DNA from 2 places in the Mesorhizobium sp. B1-1-6 genome. Region 2 is predicted to be linked to the other one. Evidence: predicted binding sites of a transcription regulator. Region 2 holds the regulator's gene; the other holds the start of a gene.
The links. Region 2 encodes PhoB, which activates phosphate uptake and scavenging genes when phosphate is short. Its sites were predicted from a motif close to TGTCATNNANCTGTCAT; they were not measured.

Region 1 (7,806 bases), on a different contig from region 2:
GCTCTACAGCGCCTGCGCCTCGGATCCCAGCGACTACTACGCCGTCAACGATCCAAACAAATTGCCGAACGTGTTCCAGCAGATCGCCAACAAATTCTCGAAATTGCAACTGACGAATTGAACGCTCGACCCCGCTGGGCGGCATCCTGGAAGGATGCCGCGAATTTCAGCTCATATGGGCGACGACCTTGTCCACCGTTTCGGGGAAGAAGTCGGGCGCCGCGTGGCGTTTGCCGAACATCATGTCGTATTGCAGCAGCCGGAAGTCGCGGATCGCCGGGTCGATCTGCTTTTGCCGCGCCCAATCGGGCGTGGCTTCTCCCGCCGGCGTCAGCAGCAGATTGCGGTCGACCACGCGGTAGCGTTCGCGCATCTCGCCCAGGAAGCCGGTATAGTAGGGGTGGGTGATGCCGGCCGTTTTCAGGATGTGATAGGGCAGGAAGGCGGGGCTGACGGCGCCCATGTCCTTGGCAGGGCCTGTGCGGTTCGACCAGATGACCAGTGGCGTCTGATGATGCTCCAGCGCCGCCTCGGCGGAAGCCTCCTTGCGCGGCGCGACATTGTCCTTCATGAACCCGGTCTCTACATAGACCGGCCCAAGCGGCGGCAGATGGTCGCCGAAGAAGGCGATGACGGTGGGGCGAGAGCGTTTCTTTGCCCATTCGATCAGGCGTTCGAGACCGCGGTCCGCGTCGGCCGAGCCCTCGGTGTAACTCAGCAGCGATTCACGCGCCCATTGGCTGATCGGCGCCTGCACGGTGTGGGTCGGGTTGTAGTAGCGGTTCGGCTCGTAAGGGCCGTGGTTCTGCAGGCTGACGGCAAAGAAGAACACCGGGGCATCGCTGGCATCGGCCTCGCTGATGATCTCGTCCGTCATCGCCGCGTCGGATGCCAGCGGCCCGCGCTTTTGCATCGGCGGCAACGTCTCTTCCGATCTGAAGTCGTCGAAGCCGAAATCGGCATAGACCGCGCCGCGGTTCCAGAACCAGTTGGTGCCCGGATGGATGGCGCGCGCCCTGTAGCCCTCCCTCTTCAGGAAGGTCGCCAGCGACGGCGTCGGCGTGCGCACATATTGCTGGTAGGGGATGCTGCCGGCCGGCAGGAAGGCGTTGGAGAAGCCGGTCAGTGCCTCGAACTCGATATTGGCGGTCATGCCGCCGAATTCGGGTGAGAACATGGAGCCCGAACGCAGCGCCCGCACGTTGGGGATCGGATCGGGCGTGATGGTGACCCCGGGCAGCTTGGTCGGATCCCAGAAGGATTCGCTCATGACGACGATGATGTCGGGCTTTTCCTGGGGCACCGAGGCGGTCACCTGCGGCCTGTCGATGGCCGCGATCGCCTTTTCCGAATAGCCTGGCGGCGCCGAGACATGCGCCATCGGCACGTTCAGCGCGAAGGCGAGCGCAAAGCCGTTGGAGGCGTAATTTTCCTTCTGGTCCCACATAATCGGGATGATCTGCAGCCGGTCCCGGGTCCAGGAGAAGGTGGCATAGTCCATGATCGAGACGAAGAAGGCGAGCAGCGGCACGGCCAGCGTCAGCCGGGCGAGACGGCCCTTGCGGCTGAGTATGGGCACTTTTCGACGCCAGACCCGCCAGCCATAGATGAGCAGCGACAGGCCGGCGACGATGCCGACAATCATGGCAAGGGCAGTCATCGGACGGTCACGCACCAGAAGCGGCAGCAGCGCCACGATCTGGCGGGAGTAGAGGAAATCGGTCGGGTAGAGGGGATCGCCGAGATAATGTGATTTCTGGTGACCGATGAAAGCCAGCGAGAGCGTCAGCGGCGCGACGATCATCAGGCTTTGATAGCTGCGGCCGAAAACGGCATCGAGGCCGACCAGAACCAGTGCGAACACCACGATCGTGGTCCAGCCCGGCTTGAGCGGCTGCAGGAAGAAGGAAACCGTGCCGGCGAAGTCGCCGCGCACGATCAATTCGATGGCGAACACCAGGACGGCCGCGATCAGCAGGCTGGTCAGCCCATAGCGTATGGTCGGCCACTTCCGTCCCGGCAGGTAGCCGGTGGAAGGATCGTCTTCCAGAAACTGTGGCGCGGCTTTGCCTGCGCCTTTCGAAATCCTAGCCACTTTAACTTCCCCACCCAGCGACAGACCCGTCACTCGATTGTCATGGAATTGTCACGCAAAGCTAGCGCCTGTGGCGGAAATAAGAAGAGCCAGCAAACGATTCGTGAGCGGTTTTCATCAGGAGTGATCGCCAAAAAGCCTTTTGGAACAGGCACTCGGCCGGCAAAGCTGCCAAGGGGCCGGGTCGAACCGGGCTTGACTTGGCAGGCCGCGTTGCGTCACAGGCAGGAAAATTCGTGTATCAGGCAAGCAGAACCGAGCTTTGGGAGCCCACACATGGCCGTTGCATTCACCTTTCCGGGACAAGGCAGCCAGGCTGTCGGCATGGGCAAGGACCTCGCCGATGCCTTCCCCGAGGCGCGTAGGGTTTTTAGCGAAGTCGACGACGCGCTCGGCGAAAACCTGTCGAAGCTGATCTGGGAAGGGCCGGAAGAGACGCTGACGCTCACCGCCAACGCGCAGCCGGCGCTGATGGCCGTATCGCTGGCCGCGATCAGGGCCTTGGAAGCGCGCGGCTTCTCGCTGAAGGACAAGATTACCTACGTCGCTGGCCATTCGCTGGGCGAATATTCGGCGCTTGCCGCCGCCGGCTTCGTCTCGGTTGCCGATGCCGCCAGGCTGCTGCGCATCCGCGGCAATGCCATGCAAGCGGCGGTGCCCGCCGGCGAAGGCGCCATGGCGGCGATCATCGGACTGGAGCAGGCCGATGTCGAAGCCGCCTGCGCCGAGGCTGCCAAAGGATCGGTCTGCCAGATCGCCAACGACAATGGCGGTGGCCAGCTGGTGATTTCCGGCGCCAAGGCAGCGGTCGAACTGGCTGCCAAACTGTGCACGGAAAAAGGCGCCAAGCGAGCGCTGATGCTGCAGGTCTCCGCGCCCTTCCATTCGGCGCTGATGGCGCCCGCCGCCGAGATCATGCGCGAGGCGCTGGCCGGGGTAACCAAGAACGCGCCTGTCGTGCCGCTCGTCTCCAATGTCACGGTCACTCCGACCAGCGATCCCGAAATCATTGCGCGCCGTCTGTTCGAACAGGTGATCGGCCGCGTGCGCTGGCGCGAGACGGTGGAGTGGTTCGGCGCGAACGGCGTCACCACGCTCTATGAAGTCGGCGCGGGAAAAGTGCTTTCAGGGCTGGCCCGGCGCATCAACCGCGAATTCGCCACGGCATCGGTCGGTTCCGCGGCCGAGGTCGAAACCGCACTGGCGGCGCTCGGGTGAGGCGCCGCGTGTGAATTTGATGGCGCGGCTTGTATCGCTGAAGATATTCCGTTGGTGATGGCAATCGGATACCCGCGAGACGTATACAGATAAGGTTGCTCGCTGAGCTTCCGAAACCAAAGAGGAAAACACATGTTCGAACTGACCGGCCGCAAGGCACTTGTCACCGGCGCGTCGGGAGGCATCGGCGAGGCGATCGCCAGGGTGCTGCATGCGCAAGGCGCCATCGTCGGCCTGCACGGCACGCGCGTCGAGAGACTGGAGGCGCTGGCCGCCGACCTGGGCGACCGGGTGAAGCTGTTTCCGGCCGACCTGTCGAACCGCGACGAGGTCAAGGCGCTCGGCCAGAAAGCGGAGGCCGATCTCGAGGGCGTCGACATCCTAGTCAACAATGCCGGCATCACCAAGGACGGGCTGTTCGTGCGGATGTCGGACGCCGACTGGGACAGCGTGCTCGAAGTCAATCTGACGGCCGTGTTCAGGCTGACGCGTGAGCTGACCCATCCGATGATGCGCCGTCGCCACGGCCGCATCATCAACATTACCTCGGTGGTCGGCGTCACCGGCAATCCCGGCCAGACCAACTACTGCGCCTCCAAGGCCGGCATGATCGGCTTTTCCAAATCGCTGGCGCAGGAGATCGCCACCCGCAGCATAACCGTCAACTGTGTCGCCCCGGGCTTCATCGAATCGGCGATGACCGACAAGCTCAACGACAAGCAGAAGGAGGCGATCATGGCCGCTATCCCGACGCGCCGCATGGGCACCAGCGCCGAAGTGGCGTCCGCCGTCGCTTATCTTGCCTCCAACGAGGCCGGCTACGTCACCGGCCAAACCATCCATGTGAACGGCGGCATGGCGATGATCTGATCGGGTCGGCCAAAGCATGCATTTCGGGCCGGGCCCGGGCATTCGCGGTGGCTTTGAGACGGCGACAGGCAACGCCTGGGCGGGCTGTGAAAAGCGACCATTTCGGCTTGGACGCCCACGATTTTTCGTGTAATGCGGCCCGCAACCCGGCGGTTCGGGCAAAAACCGGTCTGCGGCCATTGCGTTTCCGGCGGGACCATCTTTCAGCTTGATTAGCGGCATTCCGCCCGCTAACGAAGACAGACAACCAAAAGACGAGGATGCCCCAAATGAGTGACACCGCAGAGCGCGTCAAGAAGATTGTCATCGAGCACCTGGGCGTCGATGCCGACAAGGTGACGGAGCAGGCGAGCTTCATCGACGATCTGGGCGCCGACAGTCTCGACACGGTCGAACTCGTCATGGCGTTTGAAGAAGAATTCGGCGTCGAGATCCCCGATGACGCGGCTGAAACCATCCTGACGGTGGGCGATGCCGTGAAGTACATCGACAAGGCTTCGGCCTGACGCTTTCCGCAGTCATCACCGGGGAGGACCTGCGATGAGGCGTGTCGTCGTCACGGGCCTTGGATTGCTGTCGCCGTTCGGCATGGGCTTCGAGCACAGCTGGAAGGAACTTCTGACCGGCCGCAGCGCCGCCAAGCGCATCACCGAGTTCGAGGTGGAGGATCTTGCCTGCAAGATCGCCCATGTCGTTCCGCGTGGTGACGGCAGCAACGCCACCTTCAATCCCGAGGCGGTGCTCGAGCCGAAGGAACTGCGCAAGATCGGCGACTTCATCCTGTACGGGATCGCAGCCGCCGACGAGGCACTGAAGGATTCCGGCTGGCAGCCGAAGACCCATGCCGAGCAGTGCGCCACCGGCGTTCTGATCGGTTCGGGCATTGGCGGCATCGAAGGCATCGCCGAGAACGCGATGATCCTGAAGGAGCGCGGCCCACGCCGCATCAGCCCCTTCTTCATCCCCGGCCAGATCATCAATCTCGTCTCCGGCCAGGTTTCGATCCGGCATGGGCTGAAAGGCCCCAACCATGCCGTCGTCACCGCTTGCTCGACCGGCGCGCATGCGATCGGCGACGCAGCCCGGCTGATCATCTGGGGCGATGCCGACGTCATGGTCGCCGGCGGCGCCGAAGCGCCGGTGACGCGACTGTCGATCGCTGGCTTCGCTGCCTGCCGTGCGCTGTCGACCGAGCGCAACGACGCGCCGCAAACGGCTTCGCGGCCCTATGACCGCGATCGCGACGGCTTCGTCATGGGCGAGGGCGCCGGCGTCGTCGTGCTTGAGGAACTCGAGCATGCCAAGGCGCGCGGCGCGAAGATCTATGCGGAAGTGACCGGCTACGGCCTGACCGGCGACGCCTATCACATCACCGCACCGGCTGAAGATGGCGACGGCGCATTCCGTTGCATGACGGCGGCGTTGAACCGGGCAAAGCTGACGCCCGCCGATGTCGATTACATCAACGCGCACGGCACTTCGACCATGGCCGACACGATCGAGCTCGGCGCGGTCGAGCGGCTGGTCGGCAATGCCGCATCGAAGATTTCGATGTCGTCGACCAAGTCGTCGATCGGCCATCTCCTCGGCGCGGCAGGGGCTGCCGAAGCGATCTTCTCGATCCTCGCCATCCGCGACAACATCGCGCCGGCGACCATCAACCTTGACAATCCGGAGCGTGAGACCGCGATCGACCTGGTGCCGAACAAGCCGCGTGCCCGCCAGATCGACGTGGCGTTGTCCAATTCCTTCGGCTTCGGCGGCACCAACGCTTCACTGGTCTTCCAGCGCTACAATGGCTGACCGTCCGCCTGCCGGACGGCGCTTCGGCGTGTCGTCAATTTTGCCATATTCGCCCCTACTCTGCCGCAGGGGATTCGTTGAGAGATCAAACGGTAGGGCGAAATGAACACAAATCCGGCCGGCAACGGAGAGTTCGGGCAAGGGCAGGCGACATCGGGGCCGATCGTACCGAAGACAGCCGCCGAAGCCTTGCGGCCGGAGGCCGGCACGCCACCGCCGAAGCGCTCGCGTGCTTCGCGCAGTCAGGTCGTCGTGTTCATGAACTTCGTCATCTCCTTGGTGATGCTGATGGTTCTGGCGGCGGGTATCGCGCTTTACTTCGGCAAGCAGGAATTCACCGAGCCCGGCCCATCGGCCAATGGCGACACCTTCCTGGTCAAGCCGAACACCGGCGTCCAGGATATCGCCGACCAGCTCGAGCGGCGCGGCCTGATCAGCGACGCCCGCATATTCCGTCTTGGCGTTAGGGCCTTCGGCAATGATTCGGCGCTGAAGGCCGGCGAATACGAGATCAAGCCCCGGGCGTCCATGCGCGACATCATGGAATTGCTGAAGAGCGGCAAGTCGGTCATGTACTCGCTGACCATTCCCGAAGGGCTGACAGTCGAGCAGGCGCTGGCGCGCATCGCAGGCGAGCCCGCCTTGAGCGGCGACATGCCGGCCACCGTGCCTCCAGAGGGCAGTCTCGCCACCGATACGCTGCGCTTCACGCGCGGCGCCACGCGCCAGCAGATGATCGACAAGCTGCTGGCCGACCAGAAGAAGCTGGTCGAGGAGGTCTGGCAGCGGCGCGCCGCCGACCTGCCGCTCGCCAGTATTGACGAGTTCGTCACGCTGGCCTCGATAGTCGAGAAGGAAACAGGCAAGGGCGATGAGCGCTCGCGCGTCGCCGCGGTCTTCCTGAACCGGCTGGCCAAGGGCATGCGCCTGCAATCCGATCCGACCATCATCTACGGTCTGTTCGGCGGCAAGGGCAAACCCGCCGACCGGCCGATCTATCAGTCGGACATCCAGAAGCCGACGCCCTACAACACCTATGTGATCAACGGCCTGCCGCCGACGCCTATCGCCAATCCCGGCCGCGCGGCGCTGGAGGCGGTAGCCAATCCATCAAAGACCGACGACCTCTATTTCGTTGCCGACGGCACTGGCGGACACGTCTTCGCCGCCACGCTTAACGAGCACAATGAGAACGTTGCGCGCTATCGAGCCCAGCAGAAGAAGCAAGTCGACGACGCGGCCAAGGCTGATGCCAAGGTGGAGGGGCAGACCGACGCGCCCATTGACGGCGACGCGGGGGCGGCCCAGTAGCGGCGCACGGTTTTTCCAGCTCGTCCACGCTATCGGTTGAAGACAGGAGCGTTTGGATTTATCGGGGCGCCTCGTAAGCCGATTGGCAGGCGGGCATTTCGGCTTTCTGAAGGTGCGCGAGGCCGGATCAAGCAGTATCCGTAGTACGCGCCAGGGGGTATGCAGGCACCATGAATTTGCAGAGCATGACCGGGTTTGCGCGTGCTGTCGCCGAGCATGACGGCACCTCGATTGCCTGGGAGGTCAAATCCGTCAACGGCAAGAGCGTCGAGGTGCGGCTGCGGCTGCCGCAGGGCTTCGAGCGGCTGGAGCCGGCCATCAGGCAGACGCTTCAGAAACGTTTCGCGCGCGGCAATTTTCAGGCGACGCTGACCATCACGCGCGCCGCCGGAATGCAGTCCCAGCCCGTTGTCAACGAGGCCTTCCTCAAGGACCTGGCCGGGCTCGCCAAGCGGATCGAGGAACAATTTGGTGTTGCTCCTGCGACCGCCGACGGATTGTTGTCGCTG
Region 2 (7,806 bases):
AAGAGGAAACCGGCACGCATGTGCCGATCGTCGGGGTCACCGCGCATGCGCTCAAGGGCGATCGCGAACGCTGCCTGGACGCCGGCATGGATGATTATCTGCCCAAGCCGATCAGCCCCAGGGCCCTGCTCGAAAAGGTCGAGCGCTGGGTCGGCGCTGGTCGCCAGGCCCGGCGCAACGCGGGATAGACTTTGCGCCTTCGGCCGGATTGCGGCGAGAATCACCCGGGGCCGGCTGCAGCCCTTCGAGCAAGACTATGGTGCGATCGCACCATATCAAAGCCGGCGTCCAGCCGGGACAATGACGGCATCGAATTTCCGCTCTCTTCTAGTTACGGGCGGGAGCAGCGACCGCCAGTATGAAGCAGCGTCAATCTACCCCAACGGACCTGTTTTTGGCGATGGCCCGGCCAAGACATCCTCTGGCCTCGAGCAACGCGCTCCCGTCCGGCTTTTCTTCGATCAGCGATCCATGCCGAATCCGATGGCTGTTTGGGTGGCCGGATAGCGCAAGTCCCTGATTCCCGAAGGCAAACCGGCGCCATGCCGCAGCCGCTAATCGACATCGCCTTTCCAGGCGCCGGCGACGCGTTACCGGGCTGACACGAAACTGTCATGCGACTGTTATAATCGAACGCTATTGGCCTCAGCGGGCGCTGGCAAGGAATGGCGCCGAGAGACCATCTTCCGAACAGGAGCAGGCCATATGAGACATTTCATCCGCTCGGCGGCCGTTGCGATCGCAATGGCTGCGGCGTCCACCCTCACCCTTTCCGCGGCAATGGCAGCTGACATCTCCGGTGCCGGCGCCACCTTCCCTTACCCGATCTATGCGAAGTGGGCCGATGCCTACAAGAAGGAGACCGGCATCGGTCTCAACTACCAGTCGATCGGCTCGGGCGGCGGCATCAAGCAGATCAAAGCCAAGACCGTCACCTTCGGCGCTTCCGATGCGCCGCTGAAGGGCGAGGATCTCGAATCCACCGGACTTGCACAGTTCCCGATGGTGATGGGCGGCATCGTTCCGGTCGTCAATCTCGAAGGCATCAAGCCGGGCGAACTGGTGCTCGACGGCCCGACGCTGGCCGATATCTTCGTAGGCAAGATCACCAATTGGAACGACGCGGCGATCGCCAAGCTCAATCCCGACGTCAAGCTTCCCGACCAGGCGATCGCCGTCGTGCATCGCTCCGACGGTTCGGGCACCACGTTCAACTTCAGCTACTATCTGGCCGACGTCAGCGCCGACTGGAAGTCGAAGGTCGGCGTCAACACCGCGCTCGAATGGCCGGTCGGTATCGGCGCCAAGGGCAATGAAGGCGTCGCCAACAACGTCTCGCAGACCGGCGGCTCGATCGGCTATGTCGAATACGCCTACGCCAAGCAGAACAAGCTGACCTATGCCGACATGATCAACAAGGACGGCAAGAAGGTCGAGCCGACGGCGGCGGCGTTCTCGGCGGCGGCGGCCAATGCCGACTGGAGCTCGCAGCCGGGTTACGGCGTCATCCTGGCCAACCAGCCGGGCGCCGAATCCTGGCCGATGACGTCGGCGACCTGGATCCTGGTCTACAAGAAGCCCGGCGACGTGGCGGCGACCGGTGAAGCGCTCAAGTTCTTCGCCTGGTCCTACGCCAAGGGCGACGACATGGCCGGCGCGCTGGACTACGTTCCGATCCCCGACGCGGTCGTCAAGAGCGTCGAGGACATGTGGGCCAAGGACATCGTCGGCGAAGACGGCAAGCCGCTCTATTCCGCCATGTAATCCCTGCTGAACGAGGAGGGCGCTTCACGGCGCCCTCCCTGTCTTCCTTGAAACGTGAGGGCCAGATGACCGCCGTCTCCGAAGCCATGCCATCGTCGGCCGCCATGCGGGCCAGGGAAGCGACGGTCCGACGCTTCGCGCTCACCGATACGATTTTCCGAACGGCGACACGCTTTTCCGCCATCCTCGTCCTGCTCATCCTCGGCGGCGTGGCGATTTCGCTGTTTGCCGGCTCGTGGGAAGCGCTGTCGAAATTCGGGTTCTCCTTCCTGACGACCGAATCGTGGAACCCGGTTACCGAGAATTTCGGGGCGCTGGCCCCGATCTACGGAACCATCGTCACCGCCGCCATCGCTATCCTGATCGCCGTTCCCATCGGCATCGGCATCGCCATCTTCCTTACCGAACTCTGCCCGCGGCCACTCCGGCGCCCCATCGGCATCGCCGTCGAGCTGCTTGCCGGCATACCCTCAATCATCTACGGCATCTGGGGCCTGTTCGTGTTCGCGCCGTTCCTGCAGACGACGGTGCAGCCCTTCATCATCAAGCTTTTCCACGACGTGCCGGGACTCTCCAGCCTGTTTGCCGGCCCGCCCTACGGCATCGGCCTTCTGACCTCGGCGATGATCCTTGCCATCATGGTCCTGCCCTTCATCACCTCGATCACCAAGGATGTCTTCGACACGGTGCCGGCGGTGCTGAAGGAATCGGCCTACGGCATCGGCTGCACGACCTGGGAGGTCACGCGCCGCGTCGTCATCCCCTATACCCGCGTCGGCATCATGGGCGGCGTCATGCTCGGCCTCGGCCGCGCGCTCGGCGAAACCATGGCGGTAACCTTCGTCATCGGCAACGCCCACCGCATCAGCGGCTCGCTGTTCGCGCCCGGCACGACGATCTCGGCGACCATCGCCAACGAGTTCACCGAAGCCGACGGCGATCTCTATACGTCTTCGCTGGTGGCGCTCGGCCTGATCCTGTTCGTCATCACTTTCCTGATCCTTGCCCTTGCGCGCTACATGCTGCTGCGCATGGACAGCCGCACGGGAGCCTGACCGATGTCGACGGCCACATCGCTTCACAATCGACGCAAGCGCAGGAATGCCGTGATGATGACGCTATGCGTCACGGCGGCGGGCATCGGCCTGGCCTGGCTGGCGCTCATCCTCGGCGCACTGCTCTATAAGGGCCTGTCGGGTGTTTCGCTCTCTGTGTTCACCGAAATGACACCGCCGCCCGGCGATGCCGGCGGCCTGCTCAATGCCATCTACGGCAGTATCATGATGACAGTCATCGCCGTCATCGTCGGCACGCCGATCGGTGTCCTCGCTGGGACCTACATGGCCGAATATGGCCGCTTCTCGCGCCTCACCACCGTCGTGCGCTTCATCAACGACATCCTGCTGTCGGCACCCTCGATCATCGTCGGCCTGTTCGTCTACGAGCTGCTGGTGCGGCCGATGGGACATTTCTCGGCGATCGCCGGTGCCGTCGCACTGGCCATCCTGGTCATCCCGGTCGTCGTTCGCACCACCGAGGACATGCTCAACCTGGTGCCGAACGCCTTGCGCGAGGCCGGCGCCGCGATCGGCGCGCCGCGCTGGGTGGTCATCCGCTCGGTCGCCTACCGTGCGGCGCTGTCGGGCATCGTCACAGGCATATTGCTGGCCATCGCCCGCATTTCCGGCGAGACGGCGCCGCTGCTCTTCACGGCGCTCAACAACCAGTTCTGGTCGAGTAATCTCAATGCGCCGATGGCCAGCCTGCCCGTCACCATCTTCCAGTTCGCTCTCAGCCCCTACGAGGAATGGCAGCAGCTGGCGTGGACCGGCGCACTCATAATCACCCTTACGGTTCTCGGGCTGAGCATCTTCGCCCGCAGCCTTACCGGACGCAGAGAGGACAGATGAAACCGATGTTGTCCACCGAGTTGAATACGCCCGAAGTCGCGGTCGAGAAAGCCAAGATCGAGGTCAAGGGCCTCAATTTCTACTATGGCCAGTCGAAGGCGCTGAAGGATATCAGCCTGTCGCTGCCCGAGCGCAGCGTCACCGCCTTCATCGGGCCTTCGGGCTGCGGGAAGTCGACGCTGCTGCGCGTCTTCAACCGCATCTACGAGCTCTACCCGAGGCAGAGCGCCGAGGGCCAGGTGCTGCTCGACGGCCAGAATATCCTCGACCGCTCGCAGGACCTCAACCTGCTCAGGACCAAGATCGGCATGGTGTTCCAGAAGCCGACGCCGTTCCCGATGTCGATCTACGAGAACATCGCCTTCGGCGTCAGGCTCTATGAGAAGCTCAGCAAGGCGGAGATGGACGGCCGTGTCGAGCAGGCGCTGAAGCGCGCGGCACTGTGGAGCGAGGTCAAGGACAAGCTCAACGCCAGCGGCCTCAGCCTTTCGGGCGGCCAGCAGCAGCGCCTCTGCATCGCCCGCACGGTGGCGGTGAAGCCGGAGGTCATCCTGCTCGACGAGCCTGCCTCGGCGCTCGATCCGCTGTCGACCGCCAAGATCGAGGAGCTGATCGATGAGCTGCAGGCCGACTATACGATCGTCATCGTCACCCACAACATGCAGCAGGCGGCGCGCGTGTCGAAGCAGACCGCGTTCATGTATCTGGGCGAGTTGGTCGAGTTCGACCGCACCGAGAAGATCTTCACATCGCCCCGCGAGAAGCGCACGCAGGACTATATCACCGGCCGCTTCGGCTGATCCCAGGCATACGAGGACCAAGATCATGGCCGAACACACAGTCGCAGCCTTTGACGAAGATCTCGGACAGATCAGCAGGCTGATCCGCGACATGGGCGATCTCGCCTCATCGATGGTCGGCGGCGCCACCAAGGCGCTCCTGAATTCCGACAACGCGCTCGCCCAGCGCGTCGTCTCCGACGACGCCATCATGGACGCGCGCCAGCGCGAACTCGACGACCGCGCCATCACCCTGATCGCCAAGCGGCAGCCCATGGCGGACGATCTGCGCCATGTCGTCGGCTCGATCCGCATGGCGGGCGATCTCGAACGCATCGGCGATCTCGCCAAGAACATCGCCAAGCGCGTCGGCACCGTCGGCCTTGCCGCCACGCCGCGCGACCTGTCGCACTCCATCGACGCCATGGCGCAGCTTGTGCTGATCCAGGTCCAAGGCGTGATCGAGGAGTATGCGGCGCGCGATGCCGCGGCACTTGCCAAGCTGCGCGCCGACGATGAACGCATCGACGTCAAATACACGTCGGTCTTCCGCGAGCTGCTGACCTACATGATGGAGGATCCGCGCAACATCACCGCCTGCACGCATCTTTTGTTCTGCGCCAAGAATCTCGAGCGCATCGGCGATCACGTGACCAACATTGCCGAAAATGCCTATTATGTGCTGACCGGCACGCAATTGCCCGCCAATCGCCCGAAGCAGGACGAGACGGCGATGTCGGCGCCAGCGGCTTGACGGCAGGGGTGACCAGTCGATGATCGCGCCACGCATCATGGTGGTGGAGGACGAGGAGCCGCTGGGTGTGCTGCTCCGTTACAATCTGGAATCGGAGGGTTATCAGGTAGAGGTGGTGACGCGCGGCGACGAAGCCGAGATCCGCTTGCAGGAGAATGTCCCTGACCTTCTTGTGCTCGACTGGATGGTGCCGGCGGTGTCCGGCATCGAGCTCTGCCGCCGTCTCCGCATGCGGCCCGATACCGAGCGGCTGCCGATCATCATGCTGACGGCGCGCGGCGAGGAAAGCGACCGGGTGCGCGGTCTCTCCACCGGCGCCGACGACTATCTGGTCAAGCCGTTCTCAACGCCGGAATTCATGGCACGCGTCAAGGCGCTGCTGCGCCGCGCCAAGCCCGAAGTTCTGTCCAGCGTGCTCAAGGTCGGCGACATCGTGCTCGACCGTGAATCGCACCGGGTCTACCGCAAGAAAAGCGAGATCCGGCTCGGGCCGACCGAGTTCCGCCTGCTCGAATTCATGATGCGACATCCCGGCCGCGTGTTCTCGCGCAGCCAACTGCTCGACAATGTCTGGGGCGAAACGATCTATATCGACGAGCGCACCGTGGACGTGCATGTCGGCCGGCTGCGCAAGGCGGTCAACAATGGCCGCATGCCTGACGTGATCCGCACCATTCGGGGCGCGGGGTATGCGATTCGCGAAGACTAGGGATATGTCACGCAACGTTCTCGCCCACGCCTGATTTCGCCTGTGCCCCCGGCGCGAAAATCTCCTGGTCGACGAAGGTCAGCGCGCGCATGGCGCAGCCCTCGCGGATCAGTGGCAGTTCGTTCGGCTCGGTGTCGAAGGAAATCGATTTCGAGTGCTGGCCGCCGGCGGTCTGGGCAATCGCCTCGCGCAGAGCCGGCTCGATCAGGTCGAAGGCGGCGGCGCTGACGCCGACCATGGCGACCGGCGCCGGATCGATCAGCGCGAACAGGCTGCCAAGGCCGTAACCCAGCGCCTCGCCGGCCTTGCGGTAGGCTTCGCGCTCCGGCCCGTCCTTTTCGCGCGCCGAGGCCGCCAGGGTGCGCATGTCGGCGTCGCTGACGTCGACAGGCTCGGTGTCCTCGCCAAGCTGCCTCGCGTTGCGCCAGATGGCATAGTTGCCGGCATAGGCCTCGACGCAGCCGCGCCGCCCGCAGCGGCAGAGCGCCCCGCCGGGGCGATGGATCATGTGGCCGAACTCGCCTCCGGATGAATGGGTGCCGGTGAACAGTTCACCCTTCAGCACCAAGCCCATGCCGATGCCGTGCGACAAAAGTATGGCGATGAAGTCGTCGCGGTAGCGCTGGGGATCGCGCCAGCGCAGCGCCACCGCCATCATGTTGCAATCGTTCTCCATGGTGGCGGGAATGCCGAACTCGGCCTCCAGTATGTCGGCGAAGGCGATGTCGGTCTGCGGCGTGATCGGCGACCACAGCATGGCGCGCGCATCCGTGTCGGTGATGCCCTGGATCGCCAGCGCGATACGGGCGATGCTGCCGACGTCGAGGTCGGGATCCTCGAACCGCCGCCTGACGATGGCCACGCATTCGCCGATCAGCGCCTCGCGCGACAGGGTCAGCGTGTCCAGCCGGCGCTGCTCCTCAGATATCACCTGGCCGGCATAGTCGATGACTGCGACGGAGAGGAAATTCAGCGACAGCACAACGGTCATCACCGCCGCGGCTTCAGGGTTGAGGCTGAGGCCGACCTGCGGCCGACCGCGTTTCAGCGCACCGGCCTCGCTCGGCTTGCTCTGCGCCAGGATGCCTTCGCCAATCAGGTCGGAGGAGATCGCCGATATGGTGGAATGGCTGAGCCCGGTGGTCGCGGCAATCTCGGTGCGCGAGGGCTGCCCGGCACGGCGCACGGCCGCGATCACCATCGCCCGGTTGCGTCGGCGCAAATCGTCGTGGCGGATTCCGACCGACATGTTTCTCGCATCCTCCCCGTCGCCGCGTTCTCTCCCCAGGATCCCGACGACCGTCAAATACTGGCAGAACCGGCCTTGGCTGTCATTATTTATTCCGGAGCTCGAAAAAAATTCACGAGGACATCAAAATACATCAGAATCGACGTTGACAGCGTTCCGACGATGGACCAGTGTTTTTTCGAGGCTCGAAAAAATAGAGCCTTTGTGCCGGCCTACGGGCCTGTTTGGTCGCGCCATACGCGGCGCAGGGAGGATTAAGATGAAGAAATTCACAGCCGCCATCCTGGCGGGTGTCGCCATGTCGCTGACGCTCGCGTCGATCGCGCAGGCGAAGGACAAGGTCATCGGCGTTTCCTGGTCGAACTTCCAGGAAGAGCGCTGGAAGACCGACGAGGCCGCCATGAAGAAGGCGATCGAAGCCGCCGGCGACAAGTATATTTCCGCCGACGCCCAGTCCAATCCCGGCAAGCAGCTCACCGACGTCGAGAGCCTGATCTCCCAGGGCGCCAATTCGCTGATCATCCTGGCGCAGGACGCCTCCGCCATCGGCCCGGCGGTGCAGAAGGCGCTCGACGAAGGCATTCCGGTCGTCGGCTATGACCGCCTGATCGAGAACAAGGACGTCTTCTATCTGACCTTCG

Region 1: a site for PhoB is predicted at 2,134-2,150, ahead of FJ979_RS29290 (LTA synthase family protein). Genes of this name have one in related genera too.

The regions. Positions count from the first base shown of each region.
Region 1 covers NZ_VFWR01000021.1:1,873-9,678, forward strand. Annotated here, with positions in the region: gene FJ979_RS29285 (pilus assembly protein) at 1-121, shown strand, start outside; gene FJ979_RS29290 (LTA synthase family protein) at 167-2,095, opposite strand; gene fabD (ACP S-malonyltransferase) at 2,372-3,313, shown strand; gene fabG (3-oxoacyl-[acyl-carrier-protein] reductase) at 3,446-4,183, shown strand; gene FJ979_RS29305 (acyl carrier protein) at 4,453-4,689, shown strand; gene fabF (beta-ketoacyl-ACP synthase II) at 4,724-5,986, shown strand; gene mltG (endolytic transglycosylase MltG) at 6,089-7,297, shown strand; gene FJ979_RS29320 (YicC/YloC family endoribonuclease) at 7,468-7,806, shown strand, end outside.
Region 2 covers NZ_VFWR01000022.1:20,461-28,266, forward strand. Annotated here, with positions in the region: gene FJ979_RS29845 (PAS domain-containing protein) at 1-188, shown strand, start outside; gene pstS (phosphate ABC transporter substrate-binding protein PstS) at 706-1,764, shown strand; gene pstC (phosphate ABC transporter permease subunit PstC) at 1,830-2,819, shown strand; gene pstA (phosphate ABC transporter permease PstA) at 2,823-3,674, shown strand; gene pstB (phosphate ABC transporter ATP-binding protein PstB) at 3,671-4,474, shown strand; gene phoU (phosphate signaling complex protein PhoU) at 4,500-5,207, shown strand; gene phoB (phosphate regulon transcriptional regulator PhoB) at 5,227-5,916, shown strand; gene FJ979_RS29880 (ROK family protein) at 5,924-7,165, opposite strand; gene xylF (D-xylose ABC transporter substrate-binding protein) at 7,425-7,806, shown strand, end outside.